DNA from 2 places in the Microbacterium sp. JZ70 genome. Region 1 is predicted to be linked to the other one. Evidence: predicted binding sites of a transcription regulator. Region 1 holds the regulator's gene; the other holds the start of a gene.

The links. The regulator LexA, encoded in region 1, represses DNA repair genes until DNA is damaged. The targets are predictions, from matches to a motif close to TCGAACANNTGTTCGA.
Region 2: a site for LexA is predicted at 2,117-2,132, ahead of uvrA (excinuclease ABC subunit UvrA). Genes of this name have one in related genera too.

Annotation. Positions count from the first base shown of each region.
Region 1 covers NZ_CP096405.1:1,713,818-1,720,699, forward strand. The annotation lists gene M1D46_RS07755 (methylenetetrahydrofolate reductase) at 1-693, shown strand, start outside; gene lexA (transcriptional repressor LexA) at 763-1,446, opposite strand; gene M1D46_RS07765 (LysM peptidoglycan-binding domain-containing protein) at 1,698-2,051, shown strand; gene M1D46_RS07770 (histidinol-phosphate transaminase) at 2,079-3,158, shown strand; gene hisB (imidazoleglycerol-phosphate dehydratase HisB) at 3,202-3,801, shown strand; gene hisH (imidazole glycerol phosphate synthase subunit HisH) at 3,798-4,448, shown strand; gene priA (bifunctional 1-(5-phosphoribosyl)-5-((5-phosphoribosylamino)methylideneamino)imidazole-4-carboxamide isomerase/phosphoribosylanthranilate isomerase PriA) at 4,535-5,281, shown strand; gene M1D46_RS07790 (SseB family protein) at 5,265-6,032, shown strand; gene M1D46_RS07795 (DUF1844 domain-containing protein) at 6,057-6,467, opposite strand; gene infC (translation initiation factor IF-3) at 6,748-6,882, shown strand, end outside.
Region 2 covers NZ_CP096405.1:2,036,987-2,043,868, forward strand. The annotation lists gene uvrB (excinuclease ABC subunit UvrB) at 1-1,757, shown strand, start outside; gene M1D46_RS09210 (hypothetical protein) at 1,804-1,929, opposite strand; gene uvrA (excinuclease ABC subunit UvrA) at 2,162-5,050, shown strand; gene uvrC (excinuclease ABC subunit UvrC) at 5,052-6,882, shown strand, end outside.

The sequences.
Region 1 (6,882 bases):
AGCGCCCTCATCCGCGAGTTCCTCGACGCAGGCATCCTCAGCTTCCTCGCCATCCGCGGAGACCCGCCCGCCGGGAAGGACGAGGACGACGCGTTCCTGGGCGACCTGCGGACCTCGGCCGAGCTGGTCCAGCTCATCCACCGCGTGCAGGCCGAGCGCGCTCCCTACGGCGAGACGACGATCCCGGGCGTTCCCGAGGCGGTGCGGGTGGACCGCGCCCCGCGTGCGCGCACGCTCGTCGCGGCCTTCCCCAACGGGCATCCGCGCTCGCGCCATCCGCTCGAGCACCTCGATGCGCTCCTCGCGAAGCAGGCGGCCGGCGCCGAGGCGGCGATCACCCAGCTCTTCTTCCATGCCGACGACTACCTGCGCTTCGTCGATCGCGCCCGGGCCGCGGGCGTGACCATCCCGATCCTCCCCGGCATCATGCCCGTGACCTCTCCCGCCAAGCTCGCGCGCATGCTCGAGCTCACGGGCGAGCCCCTGCCGTCGGAGCTGTCGATCGCGCTCGAGGTCGAGCCGACCCCCGAGGGCCGCAGGGAGATCGGCATCGCCTACGCGGCGGACCTCGCGCGCGAGGTGCTCGCCGGCGGGGCCCCGGGTATCCACCTCTACGCCTTCAACGAGCACGAGACCGTGCTCGCGGTGCTGCGCGAAGCCGGGGTCGCGCTGCGCGAGACCGCGGCTTCCTGACCGCCGGTTCGCTCCCGGCACACGAGGAGGGCGGGAGCCGACCGGCTCCCGCCCTCCTCATGTGCGCCGTCAGACCGCGCGCAGGATGGCGACGACCTTGCCGAGGACCACAGCGTCGTCGGCGAGGATCGGCTCGAACGCCGAGTTGCGCGGGAGGAGCCAGGTGTGGCCGTCGCGCTGACGGAACGTCTTGACGGTCGCCTCGCCGTCGACCATGGCCGCGACGATGTCTCCGTTCTCCGCCGTGCCCTGCGACCGGATGACGACCCAGTCGCCGTCGCAGATCGCCGCGTCGATCATCGACTCGCCGCTGACCTTGAGCATGAAGAGCTCGCCCTTGCCGACGAGCTGTCGGGGGAGGGGGAAGATCTCCTCGACCTGCTGCTCGGCCGTGATCGGGACGCCGGCGGCGATGCGGCCGACCAGCGGCACGAGAGCGGCGTCGCCGACCGCGGGGCCCGAGTCGGCCGGGTTCTCGGCCGCCGAGCCCGGGAGATCGATGAGCACCTCCATCGCGCGGGTCTTCCCGGGGTCGCGACGCAGGTAGCCGCTCAGCTCGAGCTGCCCGAGCTGATGCGTCACGCTCGAGAGCGACTTCAGTCCGACCGCGTCGCCGATCTCGCGCATGCTCGGCGGATAGCCGTTGTGCTGGATGGAGCGCTGGATGACCTCGAGGATGGCCAGCTGCTTGTCGCTCAGGTTCTTGCGCCGCCGCGTGCGCGGCTTCTCCTCGCGCGTGCCCGCATCCGTCATGTCGTGCTCCTTCGCTGCCCCGCTCGAATGTCGGAGGTGCGTGATGTGGTGGTCCCGTCAGGACGACGCTAGCGGATCTCGACGGGATTCCGGGAGATTTGTTCGAGCGTGTCTCGCAGAAGTCGCGAAACCCGTTCGAAGAGAGTTCTTGACACCGCGACCACATCGAAGATAGGTTCGGAACATCACTTCGGGTCCGTCTCTCCCGGCCGAGCAGACGGACTCGAAGTGATCTACAGGAAGGAACCGCCATGCGCACGACCAGCTCCGCTCCGGCACGCTCGACCCGCCTCCGCCTCACGGTGCGCGGCCGCCGGGTCCTCGCCGCGCTCGCCGCGGCTCCGCTCGTCGCGGCGATCGGATTCGGGGTGCTCAGCGGCGGCGCGGCCCTCGCCTCACGCGAGGACAGTGCGCCTGCCGGCACCTTCGACACCGTCACGGTCATGGCGGGCGACACCCTGTGGGACATCGCGCAGGCGGTCGCCCCCGAGGCGGACCCGCGCGACGTCGTCGACGAGATCCTGCACCTCAACCAGCTCCCGGGGAGCGACATCGCCGCGGGGCAGGAGATCGCCATCCCCGCCGCCTACTCGACGGGCGAGTGAGTCCGTCGCGCGCTCTAGCATGGACGGGTGACCGTCTCTCTCGATGACCTCCCCCTGCGCGACGACCTCCGCGGACAGCAGCCCTACGGCGCTCCGCAGGCGCCGCTGCCCGTCGCGCTGAACGTCAACGAGAACACGCACCCGATCCCCGACGAGGTCGCCGACGACATCGCGGATTCGGTGGCCCTCGCGCTGCGGGATGTGAACCGCTACCCGGATCGCGAGTTCACGGCGCTCCGCGAGGGGTTCGCGGAGTACCTCGGGCACGGGCTCGAGCCCGAGCAGATCTGGGCCGCGAACGGCTCGAACGAAGTGCTGCAGCACCTCCTCCAGGCGTTCGCCGGACCGGGGCGGACGGCGTTCGGCTTCGCCCCCACCTACTCGATGTACACGCTGCTGACGCGCGGCGTCGGCGCGACGTTCGTCTCGGGGGAGCGGGGGGCGAACTTCTCCCTCACGCCCGAGAGCGCGGCCGCGCAGGTCGCGGAGGCCCGGCCCGACGTCGTGTTCCTGTGCGCACCGAACAACCCGACGGGGACGCCGCTCGAGAATGACGTCGTGGAAGCCGTCTACGACGCGACCGACGGCATCGTCATCGTCGACGAGGCGTACCGCGAGTTCGCGCCGCGCGACGTGCCCTCGGCGCTCCAGCTGCTGCCCGGGCGGCCCCGGCTCGTCGTCTCGCGCACCATGAGCAAGGCGTTCGCGTTCGCGGGCGCGCGCGTCGGCTACCTCGCCGCGGACCCCGCGGTCGTCGACGCCCTCCGCCTCGTCCGCCTCCCGTACCACCTCAGCGCGCTCACGCAGGCGGCGGCCTCCGCGGCCCTGCGTCACGCCGACACGATGCTCGCGATGGTCGACGAGATCGTCGAGCAGCGCGACCGGATCTCGGCCACGCTCGAGGCGCTCGGCTACACCGTGTACCCGACGTGGTCGAACTTCGTCCTGTTCGGCGGCGTGGAGGATCCGCACGCGACCTGGCAGGCGCTCTACGACCGCGGCGTGCTCATCCGCGACATCGGCATCCCCGGACACCTCCGGGTGACCGCGGGGACCGAGGACGAGACGAGCGCCTTCCTCGACGCGCTCGCCGAGATCGGCCGCTGAGCGCGCGAGGAGCCCGGTCGGGTCGCGCCGGTAGAATCGGAGCATGACCCGTACCGCGCGCCGCACCCGTTCCACGAGCGAGTCGAGCATCGAGCTCGAGCTCGACCTCGACGGAACGGGCAGGAGCAGCATCGACACGAGCGTGCCGTTCTTCGACCACATGCTCACGGCGTTCGCGAAGCACTCGCTCACCGATCTCACCGTGAAGGCGACCGGCGACACCCACATCGACGCGCACCACACGGTCGAGGACACGGCGATCGTGCTCGGGCAGGCCATCCGCGAGGCGCTGGGCGACAAGGCCGGGATCTCGCGCTACGGCGACGCCCTCGTCCCGCTCGACGAGGCGCTGGCTCAGGCCGTCGTCGACATCTCGGGGCGTCCCTACCTCGTGCACACGGGGGAGCCGGCGGGCTTCGAGCAGCACCTCATCGGCGGCCACTTCACGGGCTCGCTCGTGCGCCACACGTTCGAGGCCCTCGCGTTCAACGCGGGCCTGACCGTGCACGTCCGCGTGCTGAACGGCCGCGACCCGCACCACATCGCCGAAGCGGAGTACAAGGCCTTCGCGCGCGCGTTCCGTCAGGCCAAGGCCCTCGATCCGCTCGTCGAGGGCATCCCCTCGACCAAGGGCGCGCTGTGAGCGGCGAGCGACCGACCGTCGCGGTGCTCGACTACGGGTCGGGCAACGTGCACTCCGCCGTCAAGGCGCTCGAGGCCGCAGGCGCCGACGTCGAGCTGACGCGCGACCGCGAGGCGGTGCTCGCGGCCGACGGGCTGCTCGTGCCCGGCGTCGGCGCGTTCCAGGCGGTCATGGAGCAGCTGAACGCGATCCGTGGCGGCGAGCTCATCGAGCGCCGCCTCGCGGGAGGGCGCCCCGTCCTCGGGATCTGCGTCGGCATGCAGGTGCTCTTCGCCCGCGGCATCGAGCGCGGGGTCGAGACGGAGGGCCTCGCGGAGTGGCCGGGGACCGTGACCGAGCTCGACGCCCCGGTCGTGCCGCACATGGGCTGGAACACCGTCGAGGCGGGGGAGCGCTCGCGCCTCTTCCAGGGGCTCGAGTCCGAGCGGTTCTACTTCGTGCACTCCTACGCCGCGCAGCAGTGGGAGCTCGAGGTCGATCCGCCCTTCCCGCAGCCCGTCCTGACGTGGGCGACGCATGGCGGCCGGTTCCTCGCCGCGGTCGAGAACGGACCGCTCAGCGCGACGCAGTTCCACCCCGAGAAGTCGGGCGAGGCGGGCATCCGCCTGCTCCGCAACTGGGTCGACGGGCTGCGTCGCGCAGGCTGAGCCGCGTCGACTTGGAGTCGGGGGCGGCACGGGTCTAGTCTCTTGACTCGTGCGTCGGCAGGAGATGCCTGCGAGCACGAGGTGACATGAACGATTTCGCATCCACTCCCGCTCTCACCCTCCTCCCTGCCGTCGACGTCGCGGACGGCAAGGCCGTCCGCCTGACGCAGGGCGAGGCCGGTTCGGAGACGAGCTACGGCGACCCCATCGAGGCCGCGGAGAACTGGAAGAGCCAGGGGGCGGACTGGATCCACCTCGTCGACCTCGACGCCGCGTTCGGCCGCGGCAGCAACGCCGGCATCCTGCGCAAGGTGATCAAGCACATGCGCGGCGTCAACGTCGAGCTGTCCGGTGGCATCCGGGACGACGCCTCGCTCGAGGCTGCGCTCGAGAGCGGCGCCCAGCGCATCAACCTCGGCACGGCGGCCCTCGAGAACCCCGAGTGGACGGCCTCCGTGATCAGCCGCTACGGCGAGGCGATCGCGGTCGGCCTCGACGTGCGCGGGACGACGCTGGCCGCGCGCGGCTGGACCCAGGACGGCGGCGACCTCTGGGAGGTGCTCGACCGCCTCGAGGAGGCCGGCTGCAGCCGCTACGTCGTCACGGACGTCACCAAGGACGGCACGCTGCGCGGCCCCAACATCGAGCTGCTCCGCGAGATGGCGCAGCGCACGCCCAAGCCGATCGTCGCCTCGGGTGGCGTGTCGAGCCTCGACGACATCGTCGCGCTGCGCGAGCTCGTGCCGCTCGGCGTCGAAGGGGCGATCGTGGGCAAGGCGCTCTACGCCGGTGCGTTCACGCTCGCCGAGGCACTGGATGTCGCGGGGTACTGACAACTCCGCCGACTCCGCCGGCGTCCCCTGGGAGGGCCGCCGGTTCCAGCCGAACCCGGCCGCAGGCGACGACGGCTCAGCCGACCCCGCCCTGTGGGAGGCGCTGACGTCGTTCCGTGCCGGGTCCGGCTCTCAGCGCGCGGTCGTCGACGCCCTGCGGACGGCGCGCGTGCTCGTGCCGCTCGTCGCGGAGAAGGGCGACGAGGGCGTCGGGCCGAACGGCCTCACGGTCGACAAGACCCAGGAGCTCTCGATCGTGACGGTGGCCGCGCCAGACGGGCGCAAGGTGCTTCCGCTCTTCTCCTGCGTCGACACCATGTCCGCGTGGGACCCGAAGGCGCGGCCGATCCCGGTTGCGGGCACGCGCGCTGCGCTCTCGGCGGCGGGCGAGGACACCGACCTCATCGTGCTCGACCCGACGAGCCCGACCGAGTTCGTCGTGCGCCGCCCTGCCGTGTGGGCGATCGCGCAGGATCAGGGGTGGGAGCCCGCGCCGGCCAATCCCGACGTCTTCCTCGGACTGCAGGACAGCGTGGCGGGGGAGCTCGCCGTCGTCGATGTCGGCGTGGAGGCAGGGGATCCGGGCGCGCGGCTCGCCGGCCCGGAGCTCATCGTGCGCCTGAAGCTCATCGCGGGCCTCGACCGGTCCGAGCTCGACGCCGTCCTCCAGCGTCTCGCGCGCCGCTGGGCCGCCGACGACCGGATCGCCGTGCTCGTCGACTCGCTCCAGGTCAAACTCGACGCCGCCTGAGACGTGGGGCCGCCGCGTCGGGCGTCAGACGACCGGCCCCGTCCACTTCTCGCCCGGCCCCTTGCCGGGGGCGTCGGGGATCGTCGACAGCTCGCGGAAGCGCAGCTGAAGCGAGCGCAGGCCATCCCGGATCGGCCGCGCGTGCATGTCGCTGATCTCGGGCGCCGCGGCCGTGACGAGTCCGGCGAGGGCGTTGATGAGCTTGCGCGCCTCGTCGAGATCGACGAGGTCGTCGGCGTCCGGCGAGTCGGCGAGACCGAGCTTGACGGCGGCGGCGCTCATGAGGTGCACGCAGCCGGAGGCGATGACCTCGACGGCCGCGACGTCGGCGATGTCGCGGACGGCGTCTGTCGCCGCCGACGCCTGCTCCTGCTCCTCCCATCGCGCGTGGCGCTCGGGGTCGAAGGGGGAGTTGTCCGCGGGAATGGCGCTCATGGTCCGCTCTCTGTTAGACTTCTGCGGGCTCCGGAGTGCTCTCCGGACGAAAGAGGATTCAGTTCCCACCCGCGCTTGCCGTTCCAGGCTACCGGGTCATGCACACTCCGCTCGCGTCTGCGCGAGTCGATCAGGGTGTCGAGCCGATGCGTGTCGTCGTGCTCGGGTGGATGCTGAAGACTCTCCCGCCCGCAGCCGCGACCCTCGCAGCTGCGGAGGCTCGAATCTCGCACCCAAGGAGTTCCGCATCAGCGATCCCCGCACCAACGAGCGCATCCGCGTGCCAGAGGTCCGACTCGTCGGCCCGGCAGGCGAGCAGATCGGCGTCGTCCGTATCGAGGTGGCTCTGCGCCTGGCGCAGGAGGCAGACCTCGACCTCGTCGAGGTGGCCCCCAACTCTCGTCCTCCCGTGGTC
Region 2 (6,882 bases), 320 kb from region 1:
AGACCGACACCTTCATCGAGAAGGACTCGTCGATCAACGCGGAGGTCGAGCGGCTGCGGCACTCCACGACGAACACGCTGCTGAGCCGCCGCGATGCCGTCGTCGTGAGCACGGTGTCCTGCATCTACGGCCTCGGCTCGCCCGAGGAGTACCTCCGCGCGCTCGTCGCGCTCCAGGTGGGGGAGCGCTACGACCGCGACGCGATCATCCGCCAGTTCGTGGCGATGCAGTACAACCGCAACGACGTCGACTTCTCGCGCGGCAACTTCCGCGTCCGCGGCGACACGATCGAGATCATCCCCGTGTACGAGGAGTTCGCCATCCGGATCGAGCTGTTCGGCGACGAGATCGAGGCGCTCTACAAGCTGCACCCGCTCACGGGCGATGTCATCGAGCGCATGGACGCGGTCGCGATCTTCCCGGCGACGCACTACGCGGCCGGCACCGACACCGTGCAGCGGGCGATCAAGACCATCGAGGAGGAGCTCGCCGAGCGCCTGCAGGAGTTCGAGAAGCAGGGCAAGCTGCTCGAGGCGCAGCGGCTGAAGATGCGCACGACCTTCGACCTCGAGATGCTGCAGCAGCTCGGCTTCTGCTCCGGGATCGAGAACTACTCGCGCCATCTCGACCAGCGCGCGCCGGGCGAGCCGCCGCACACCCTGCTCGACTTCTTCCCCGACGACTTCCTCCTCGTCATCGACGAGTCGCACGTCACGGTGCCGCAGATCGGCGCCATGTACGAGGGAGACGCATCCCGCAAGCGCACGCTCGTCGAGCACGGCTTCCGCCTGCCGAGCGCGATGGACAACCGGCCGCTGCGGTGGGACGAGTTCAAGGAGCGCATCGGGCAGACGGTCTACCTGTCGGCGACCCCCGGCAAGTACGAGATGGGCGTGGCCGACACGGTCGTGGAGCAGATCATCCGCCCGACGGGCCTCGTCGACCCGCGGATCGTCGTCAAGCCGTCCAAGGGGCAGATCGACGACCTCCTCGAGCAGATCCGCCAGCGCGTCGACCGCGACGAGCGCGTGCTCGTCACGACGCTCACGAAGAAGATGGCGGAGGAGCTCACCGACTTCCTCGGCGAGCACGGCGTCCGCGTCCGGTACCTCCACTCCGACGTCGACACGCTGCGGCGCGTCGAGCTGCTCACCGAACTGCGTCAGGGCGTGTACGACGTGCTCGTCGGCATCAACCTGCTGCGCGAGGGGCTCGACCTCCCCGAGGTCTCGCTGGTCGCCATCCTCGACGCCGACAAGGAGGGCTTCCTGCGCTCGGGCACCTCGCTCATCCAGACGATCGGGCGCGCCGCGCGCAACGTGTCCGGCGAGGTGCACATGTACGCCGACAGCATCACCGACTCGATGCGCAAGGCGATCGACGAGACCGAGCGGCGGCGAGAGATCCAGATCGCCTACAACCGCGAGCACGGGATCGACCCGCAGCCCCTGCGCAAGAGGATCGCCGACATCACCGACTCCCTCGCGCGCGAGGAGGCCGACACCGCGAGCCTGCTCTCGAAGCGGGACTCCGCGCGCACCAAGACCGGCAAGGGGCGCGCACCCACGCCCGTGCGCAAGCGCGAGGGCATCGCCGCGGAGGGGGCCATGCAGCTCGAGGAGGCGATCGCCGACCTCACGCAGCAGATGCTCGTCGCCGCCGAGGAGCTCAAGTTCGAGCTCGCCGCGCGGCTGCGCGACGAGGTCCAGGACCTCAAGAAGGAGCTCCGGCAGATGGAGAAGGCCGGGCACGCGTGAGCGCGCGGTCCGCGTCGGGCGGGGCCCGGCGCGGACGCGGCTGCACTCAGTCCTCCGGGCAGTAGAGCACGCCGTCGCGCTCGACGTGCTCGACGCGCGTGCGACCGCAGTGCGTGCACGGCGCGCCGGGTCCGTCGCCGAGCTGCGCGGGTCCAGCGATGCGGATGAGCACGTCGTTGGCCCACTCGTAGATGCCGCCCGCCTCGCGGATGCGCTCCCGGAGATGCGGGTGGTGGTGCGCCGCTCTCCATGCTGATCATCTCCTCTCCCTCCAGTGTGCGCCTCCCGGGGCGCGGAGGACAGGGGATGCGCGGCACCGCTCGTCACGCGCGGATCTTCGAATCCGCTGAGCGAACACGTCGAACAAACGTCCAGATGTCCGTGGGGGTCCGTAGGATTGGATCGTGCCCATCATCCCCGTCGCCTCGCCCGGAAAGATCAGTGTCCGCGGTGCCCGCGTGCACAATCTCAAGAACGTCGACCTCGACATCCCGCGCGACGCGCTCGTCGTGTTCACCGGCCTGTCGGGCTCGGGGAAGTCGAGCCTCGCGTTCGACACGATCTTCGCGGAGGGGCAGCGGCGCTACGTCGAGTCGCTGAGCGCGTACGCGCGCCAGTTCCTCGGCCAGGTCGACCGCCCCGACGTCGACCTCATCGAGGGGCTGAGCCCCGCGGTGTCGATCGACCAGAAGTCGACGAACCGGAACCCGCGCTCGACCGTCGGCACGATCACCGAGATCTACGACTACCTGCGCCTCCTGTGGGCGCGCATCGGCGTGCCGCACTGCCCGCAGTGCGGCGAGCGGATCCAGCGCCAGACCGTGCAGCAGATCGCCGACCAGCTGATGACCCTCGAGGAGGGCACGCGCTACCAGATCGTCGCGCCTGTCGTCACGCAGAAGAAGGGCGAGTTCGTCGACCTCTTCAAGGAGCTCGCGGCCAAGGGCTACTCGCGCGCGGTCGTCGACGGCGAGCTCGTGCAGCTGGCTGAGCCGCCCGTGCTCAAGAAGTCGTACAAGCACGACATCGCGGTCGTCGTCGACCGTCTCGTCGCTCGCGCCGACATCCTCGGCCGCGTGACCGACTCCGTCGAGACCGCGCTCGGCCTCGCGGGCGGCGTCCTCCAGGTCAACTTCGTCGACGAGGAGGGCGACGACGCGTGGCAGTCGTTCTCCGAGAAGCTCGCCTGCCCCAACGGGCACGCGCTCCAGCTCACCGAGATCGAGCCGCGCACGTTCTCGTTCAACGCCCCGTTCGGCGCCTGCCCCGCGTGCTCGGGTCTCGGCACCCGGATGTCCGTCGACGTCGAGCTCATGCTCGGCGATGAGGAGCTCTCGATCCGCGAGGGCGTCATCGTGCCGTGGACGACGCAGGGCAAGGGCCTCTTCCAGTACTACGAGCGTCTCCTCGAGGGCCTCGCCGACGAGATGAGCTTCTCGCTCGACACCCCGTGGCGGGCGCTCCCGCAGATCGTGAAGGACGCGGTCCTGCACGGGCAGGACTACAAGGTCAACGTGCGGTTCAAGAACCGCTGGGGCCGCGAGGTCCGGTACGCGAGCGGCTTCGAGGGCGTCGTGCCCTACATCGAGCGCCAGTACGCGCAGGCCGAGACCGACACCACGCGAGCGCGGTGGGCGGAGTACCTGCGCGAGGTCCCCTGCCCCGTGTGCGAGGGCGCGCGCCTCAAGCCCGAGGTGCTCGCGGTAAAGGTGGGCGGCCGGTCGATCGCCGAGACGGCCGACCTCAGCCTCGAGGACACGCTCGCGATGATGAACCAGGTCACGCTGACCGACCGCGAGAAGCAGATCGCCGCGCAGATCCTGCGCGAGATCCGCGTCCGCCTCGAGTTCCTCATCCAGGTCGGCCTCAACTACCTCACGCTGAGCCGCGCCGCCGGGTCGCTCTCGGGCGGGGAGGCGCAGCGCATCCGGCTCGCGACGCAGATCGGGACGGGCCTGACGGGCGTGCTCTACGTGCTCGACGAGCCGTCGATCGGCCTCCACCAGCGCGACAACCGGCGACTCATCGAGACGCTCGTCACGCTGCGCGACCTCGGCAACACGCTCGTCGTCGTCGAGCACGACGAGGAGACGATCGAGGCGTCCGACTGGGTCGTCGACATCGGCCCGCGCGCGGGCATCGGCGGGGGAGAGGTCATCCACTCCGGTCCGTTCGAGGCGCTCGTCGAGGACGATCGGTCGCTCACCGGCGACTACCTCGCCGGCCGGCGGATGATCGAGATCCCGCGCAAGCGCCGCCGGATCGACCGCAAGCGCATGCTCTCGGTCGTCGGGGCCCGTGCGAACAACCTCAAGAACGTGACCGCCGAGTTCCCGCTGGGCGTGCTCACGGCGGTCACCGGCGTGAGCGGGTCGGGCAAGTCGACCCTGGTGAACGACATCCTCTACGAGGTGCTCGCGCAGCGCCTCAACGGCGCCCGCACCGTGCCCGGCAAGCACACGCGCGTCACGGGCCTCGAGCACCTCGACAAGGTCGTGCACGTCGATCAGGCGCCCATCGGGCGCACGCCGCGGTCGAACCCCGCGACCTACACGGGCGTCTTCGATCGCATCCGCAACCTGTTCGCGGAGACGCCGGAGGCGAAGGTGCGCGGCTACAAGGCCGGCCGCTTCAGCTTCAACGTCAAGGGCGGGCGGTGCGAGGCGTGCTCGGGCGACGGCACGCTCAAGATCGAGATGAACTTCCTCCCCGACGTCTACGTCGACTGCGAGGTGTGCCACGGCAAGCGCTACAACCGCGACACCCTGCAGGTGCACTACAAGGGCAAGAACATCGCCGAGGTCCTCGAGATGTCGATCGCCGAGGCCGAGGAGTTCTTCGAGCCGATCCAGGCCATCCACCGGTACATGAAGACGCTCGTCGATGTGGGGCTGGGCTACGTCCGGCTCGGGCAGGCGGCGACGACCCTCTCCGGCGGCGAGGCGCAGCGCGTCAAGCTCGCGACCGAGCTGCAGAAGCGCAGCAACGGGCGCTCGATCTACGTGCTCGACGAGCCGACGACGGGTCTGCACTTCGAGGACGTCCGCAAGCTCCTCGAGGTGCTGAACGGGCTCGTCGACAAGGGCAACAGCGTCATCGTGATCGAGCACAACCTCGACGTCATCAAGTCGGCCGACTGGATCGTCGACCTCGGCCCCGAGGGCGGCTCGGGCGGCGGAACGATCGTCGCGACGGGCACGCCAGAGCAGGTCGCGAAGACCGACGGCAGCCACACGGGCGCGTTCCTCGCCGAGGTGCTCGGGATGGCCGAACGGCAGCGCAAGGCCGGCTGACATGGCCGACCACCTCCCGTACAAGCCGAAGCCGGGGGAGATCCCCGTGAACCCCGGCGTGTACCGCTTCCGCGACGCGCACGGGCGGGTGCTCTACGTCGGGAAGGCGAAGAACCTCCGGCAGCGGCTGTCGAACTACTTCGCGCCGCTGCACACGCTCCACGAGCGCACACGGCGGATGGTCACGACCGCGTCGTCCGTGGAGTGGACCGTCGTGCCCACCGACGTCGACTCGCTGCAGCTCGAGTACCAGTGGATCAAGGAGTTCGACCCGCCGTACAACGTCCGCTACAAGGACGACAAGTCGTACCCGTTCCTCGCGATCACTCTGGGCGACGAGGCGCCCCGCGTGATGGTGACGCGCAACCGGCGCATCCCCGGCGCGAAGTACTTCGGGCCGTACCCGAAGATCTGGGCCGTGCGCGACACGATCGACCTGATGATCAAGGTGTTCCCGATCCGCACGTGCAGCGACGCGTCCTACAAGCGCGCGATGCAGACGGGGCGGCCGTGCTTCCCCGGGCAGATCGGCAAGTGCGGCGGCCCCTGCTCGCAGCGCGTGACGATCGAGGAGCACCGCGCGATCGTCGACGACTTCATCGCGTTCATGAACGGCGGCGACGAGCGCTTCACGCGCGAGCTGACCGCGCGGATGAAGGCGGCGGCGGCCGCGATGGACTACGAGCAGGCGGCGGTGTACCGCGACAAGCTCGCCTCGATCGACGCCGTCCTCAACAAGAGCGCGCTCGTGCTGCCCGAGGACACCGAGGCGGACCTGTTCGGCGTCGCGGAGGACGAGCTCTCCGCGGCCGTCCACCACTTCGTGATCCGCGGCGGCCGCGTGCGCGGCGTCCACTCGACGACGATCGACAAGGAGCTCGACATCTCGGGCCCTGACCTCGTCGACCAGATCCTCCAGCGCGTGTACGGCGATGCGGCGCCCGCCGACATCCCGCGTCGCGTGCTCGTGCCCGTCCTCCCGCCCGATGCGGCGGAGATCGAGGAGTGGCTCACCGGCAAGCGCGGCCGCCGCGTGGAGGTGCTCGTGGCGCAGCGCGGCCAGCGCGCCGAGCTGCTGCGCAATGCGACCCTCAACGCCACGCAGGCCCTCATGCGGCACAAGACGCGGCGCACGAGCGACTACGCCGCCCGCTCGCAGGCGCTCAGCGATCTGCAGGAGGCGCTCGGGATGGACGAGGCGCCGCTGCGCATCGAGTGCTACGACATCTCGCACCTGCAGGGCACGAACGTCGTGGCGTCGATGGTCGTGTTCGAGGACGGGCTGCCGCGCAAGGACCAGTACCGGTCGTTCTCGATCGCCGAGACCACCGACGACACCGACTCGATGCACCAGGTGCTCATGCGCCGGCTCGCGTACCTCGACCGCCCCGAGGAGGTCGAGCCCGACGCCGCGGAGCTCGCGACGAGCGGCGAGGACGGCGTCGTCACGGCCCCCGCGAAGCGGCGGCGATTCGCGTACCCGCCGCAGCTCCTCATCGTCGACGGCGGACAGCCGCAGGTCGCGGCCGCCGCCCGCGCGCTCGCGGACTCGGGCCACGAGGAGATCGCGCTGTGCGGGATCGCGAAGCGCCTCGAGGAGCTCTGGCTGCCGGGGGAGGACTACCCCGTGATCCTCCCGCGCACGTCGGAGGCGCTCTACCTCGTCCAGCGTCTGCGCGACGAGGCGCACCGGTTCGCGATCACCCACCAGCGCAAGCGGCGGCGTCGCGACATCCGCACGGTGCTGAGCGAGGTGCCGGGGCTCGGCGACGCGCGCATCCGCTCCCTGCTCCGGCACTTCGGCTCGGTGGCCGCCCTCCGCGAGGGGACGA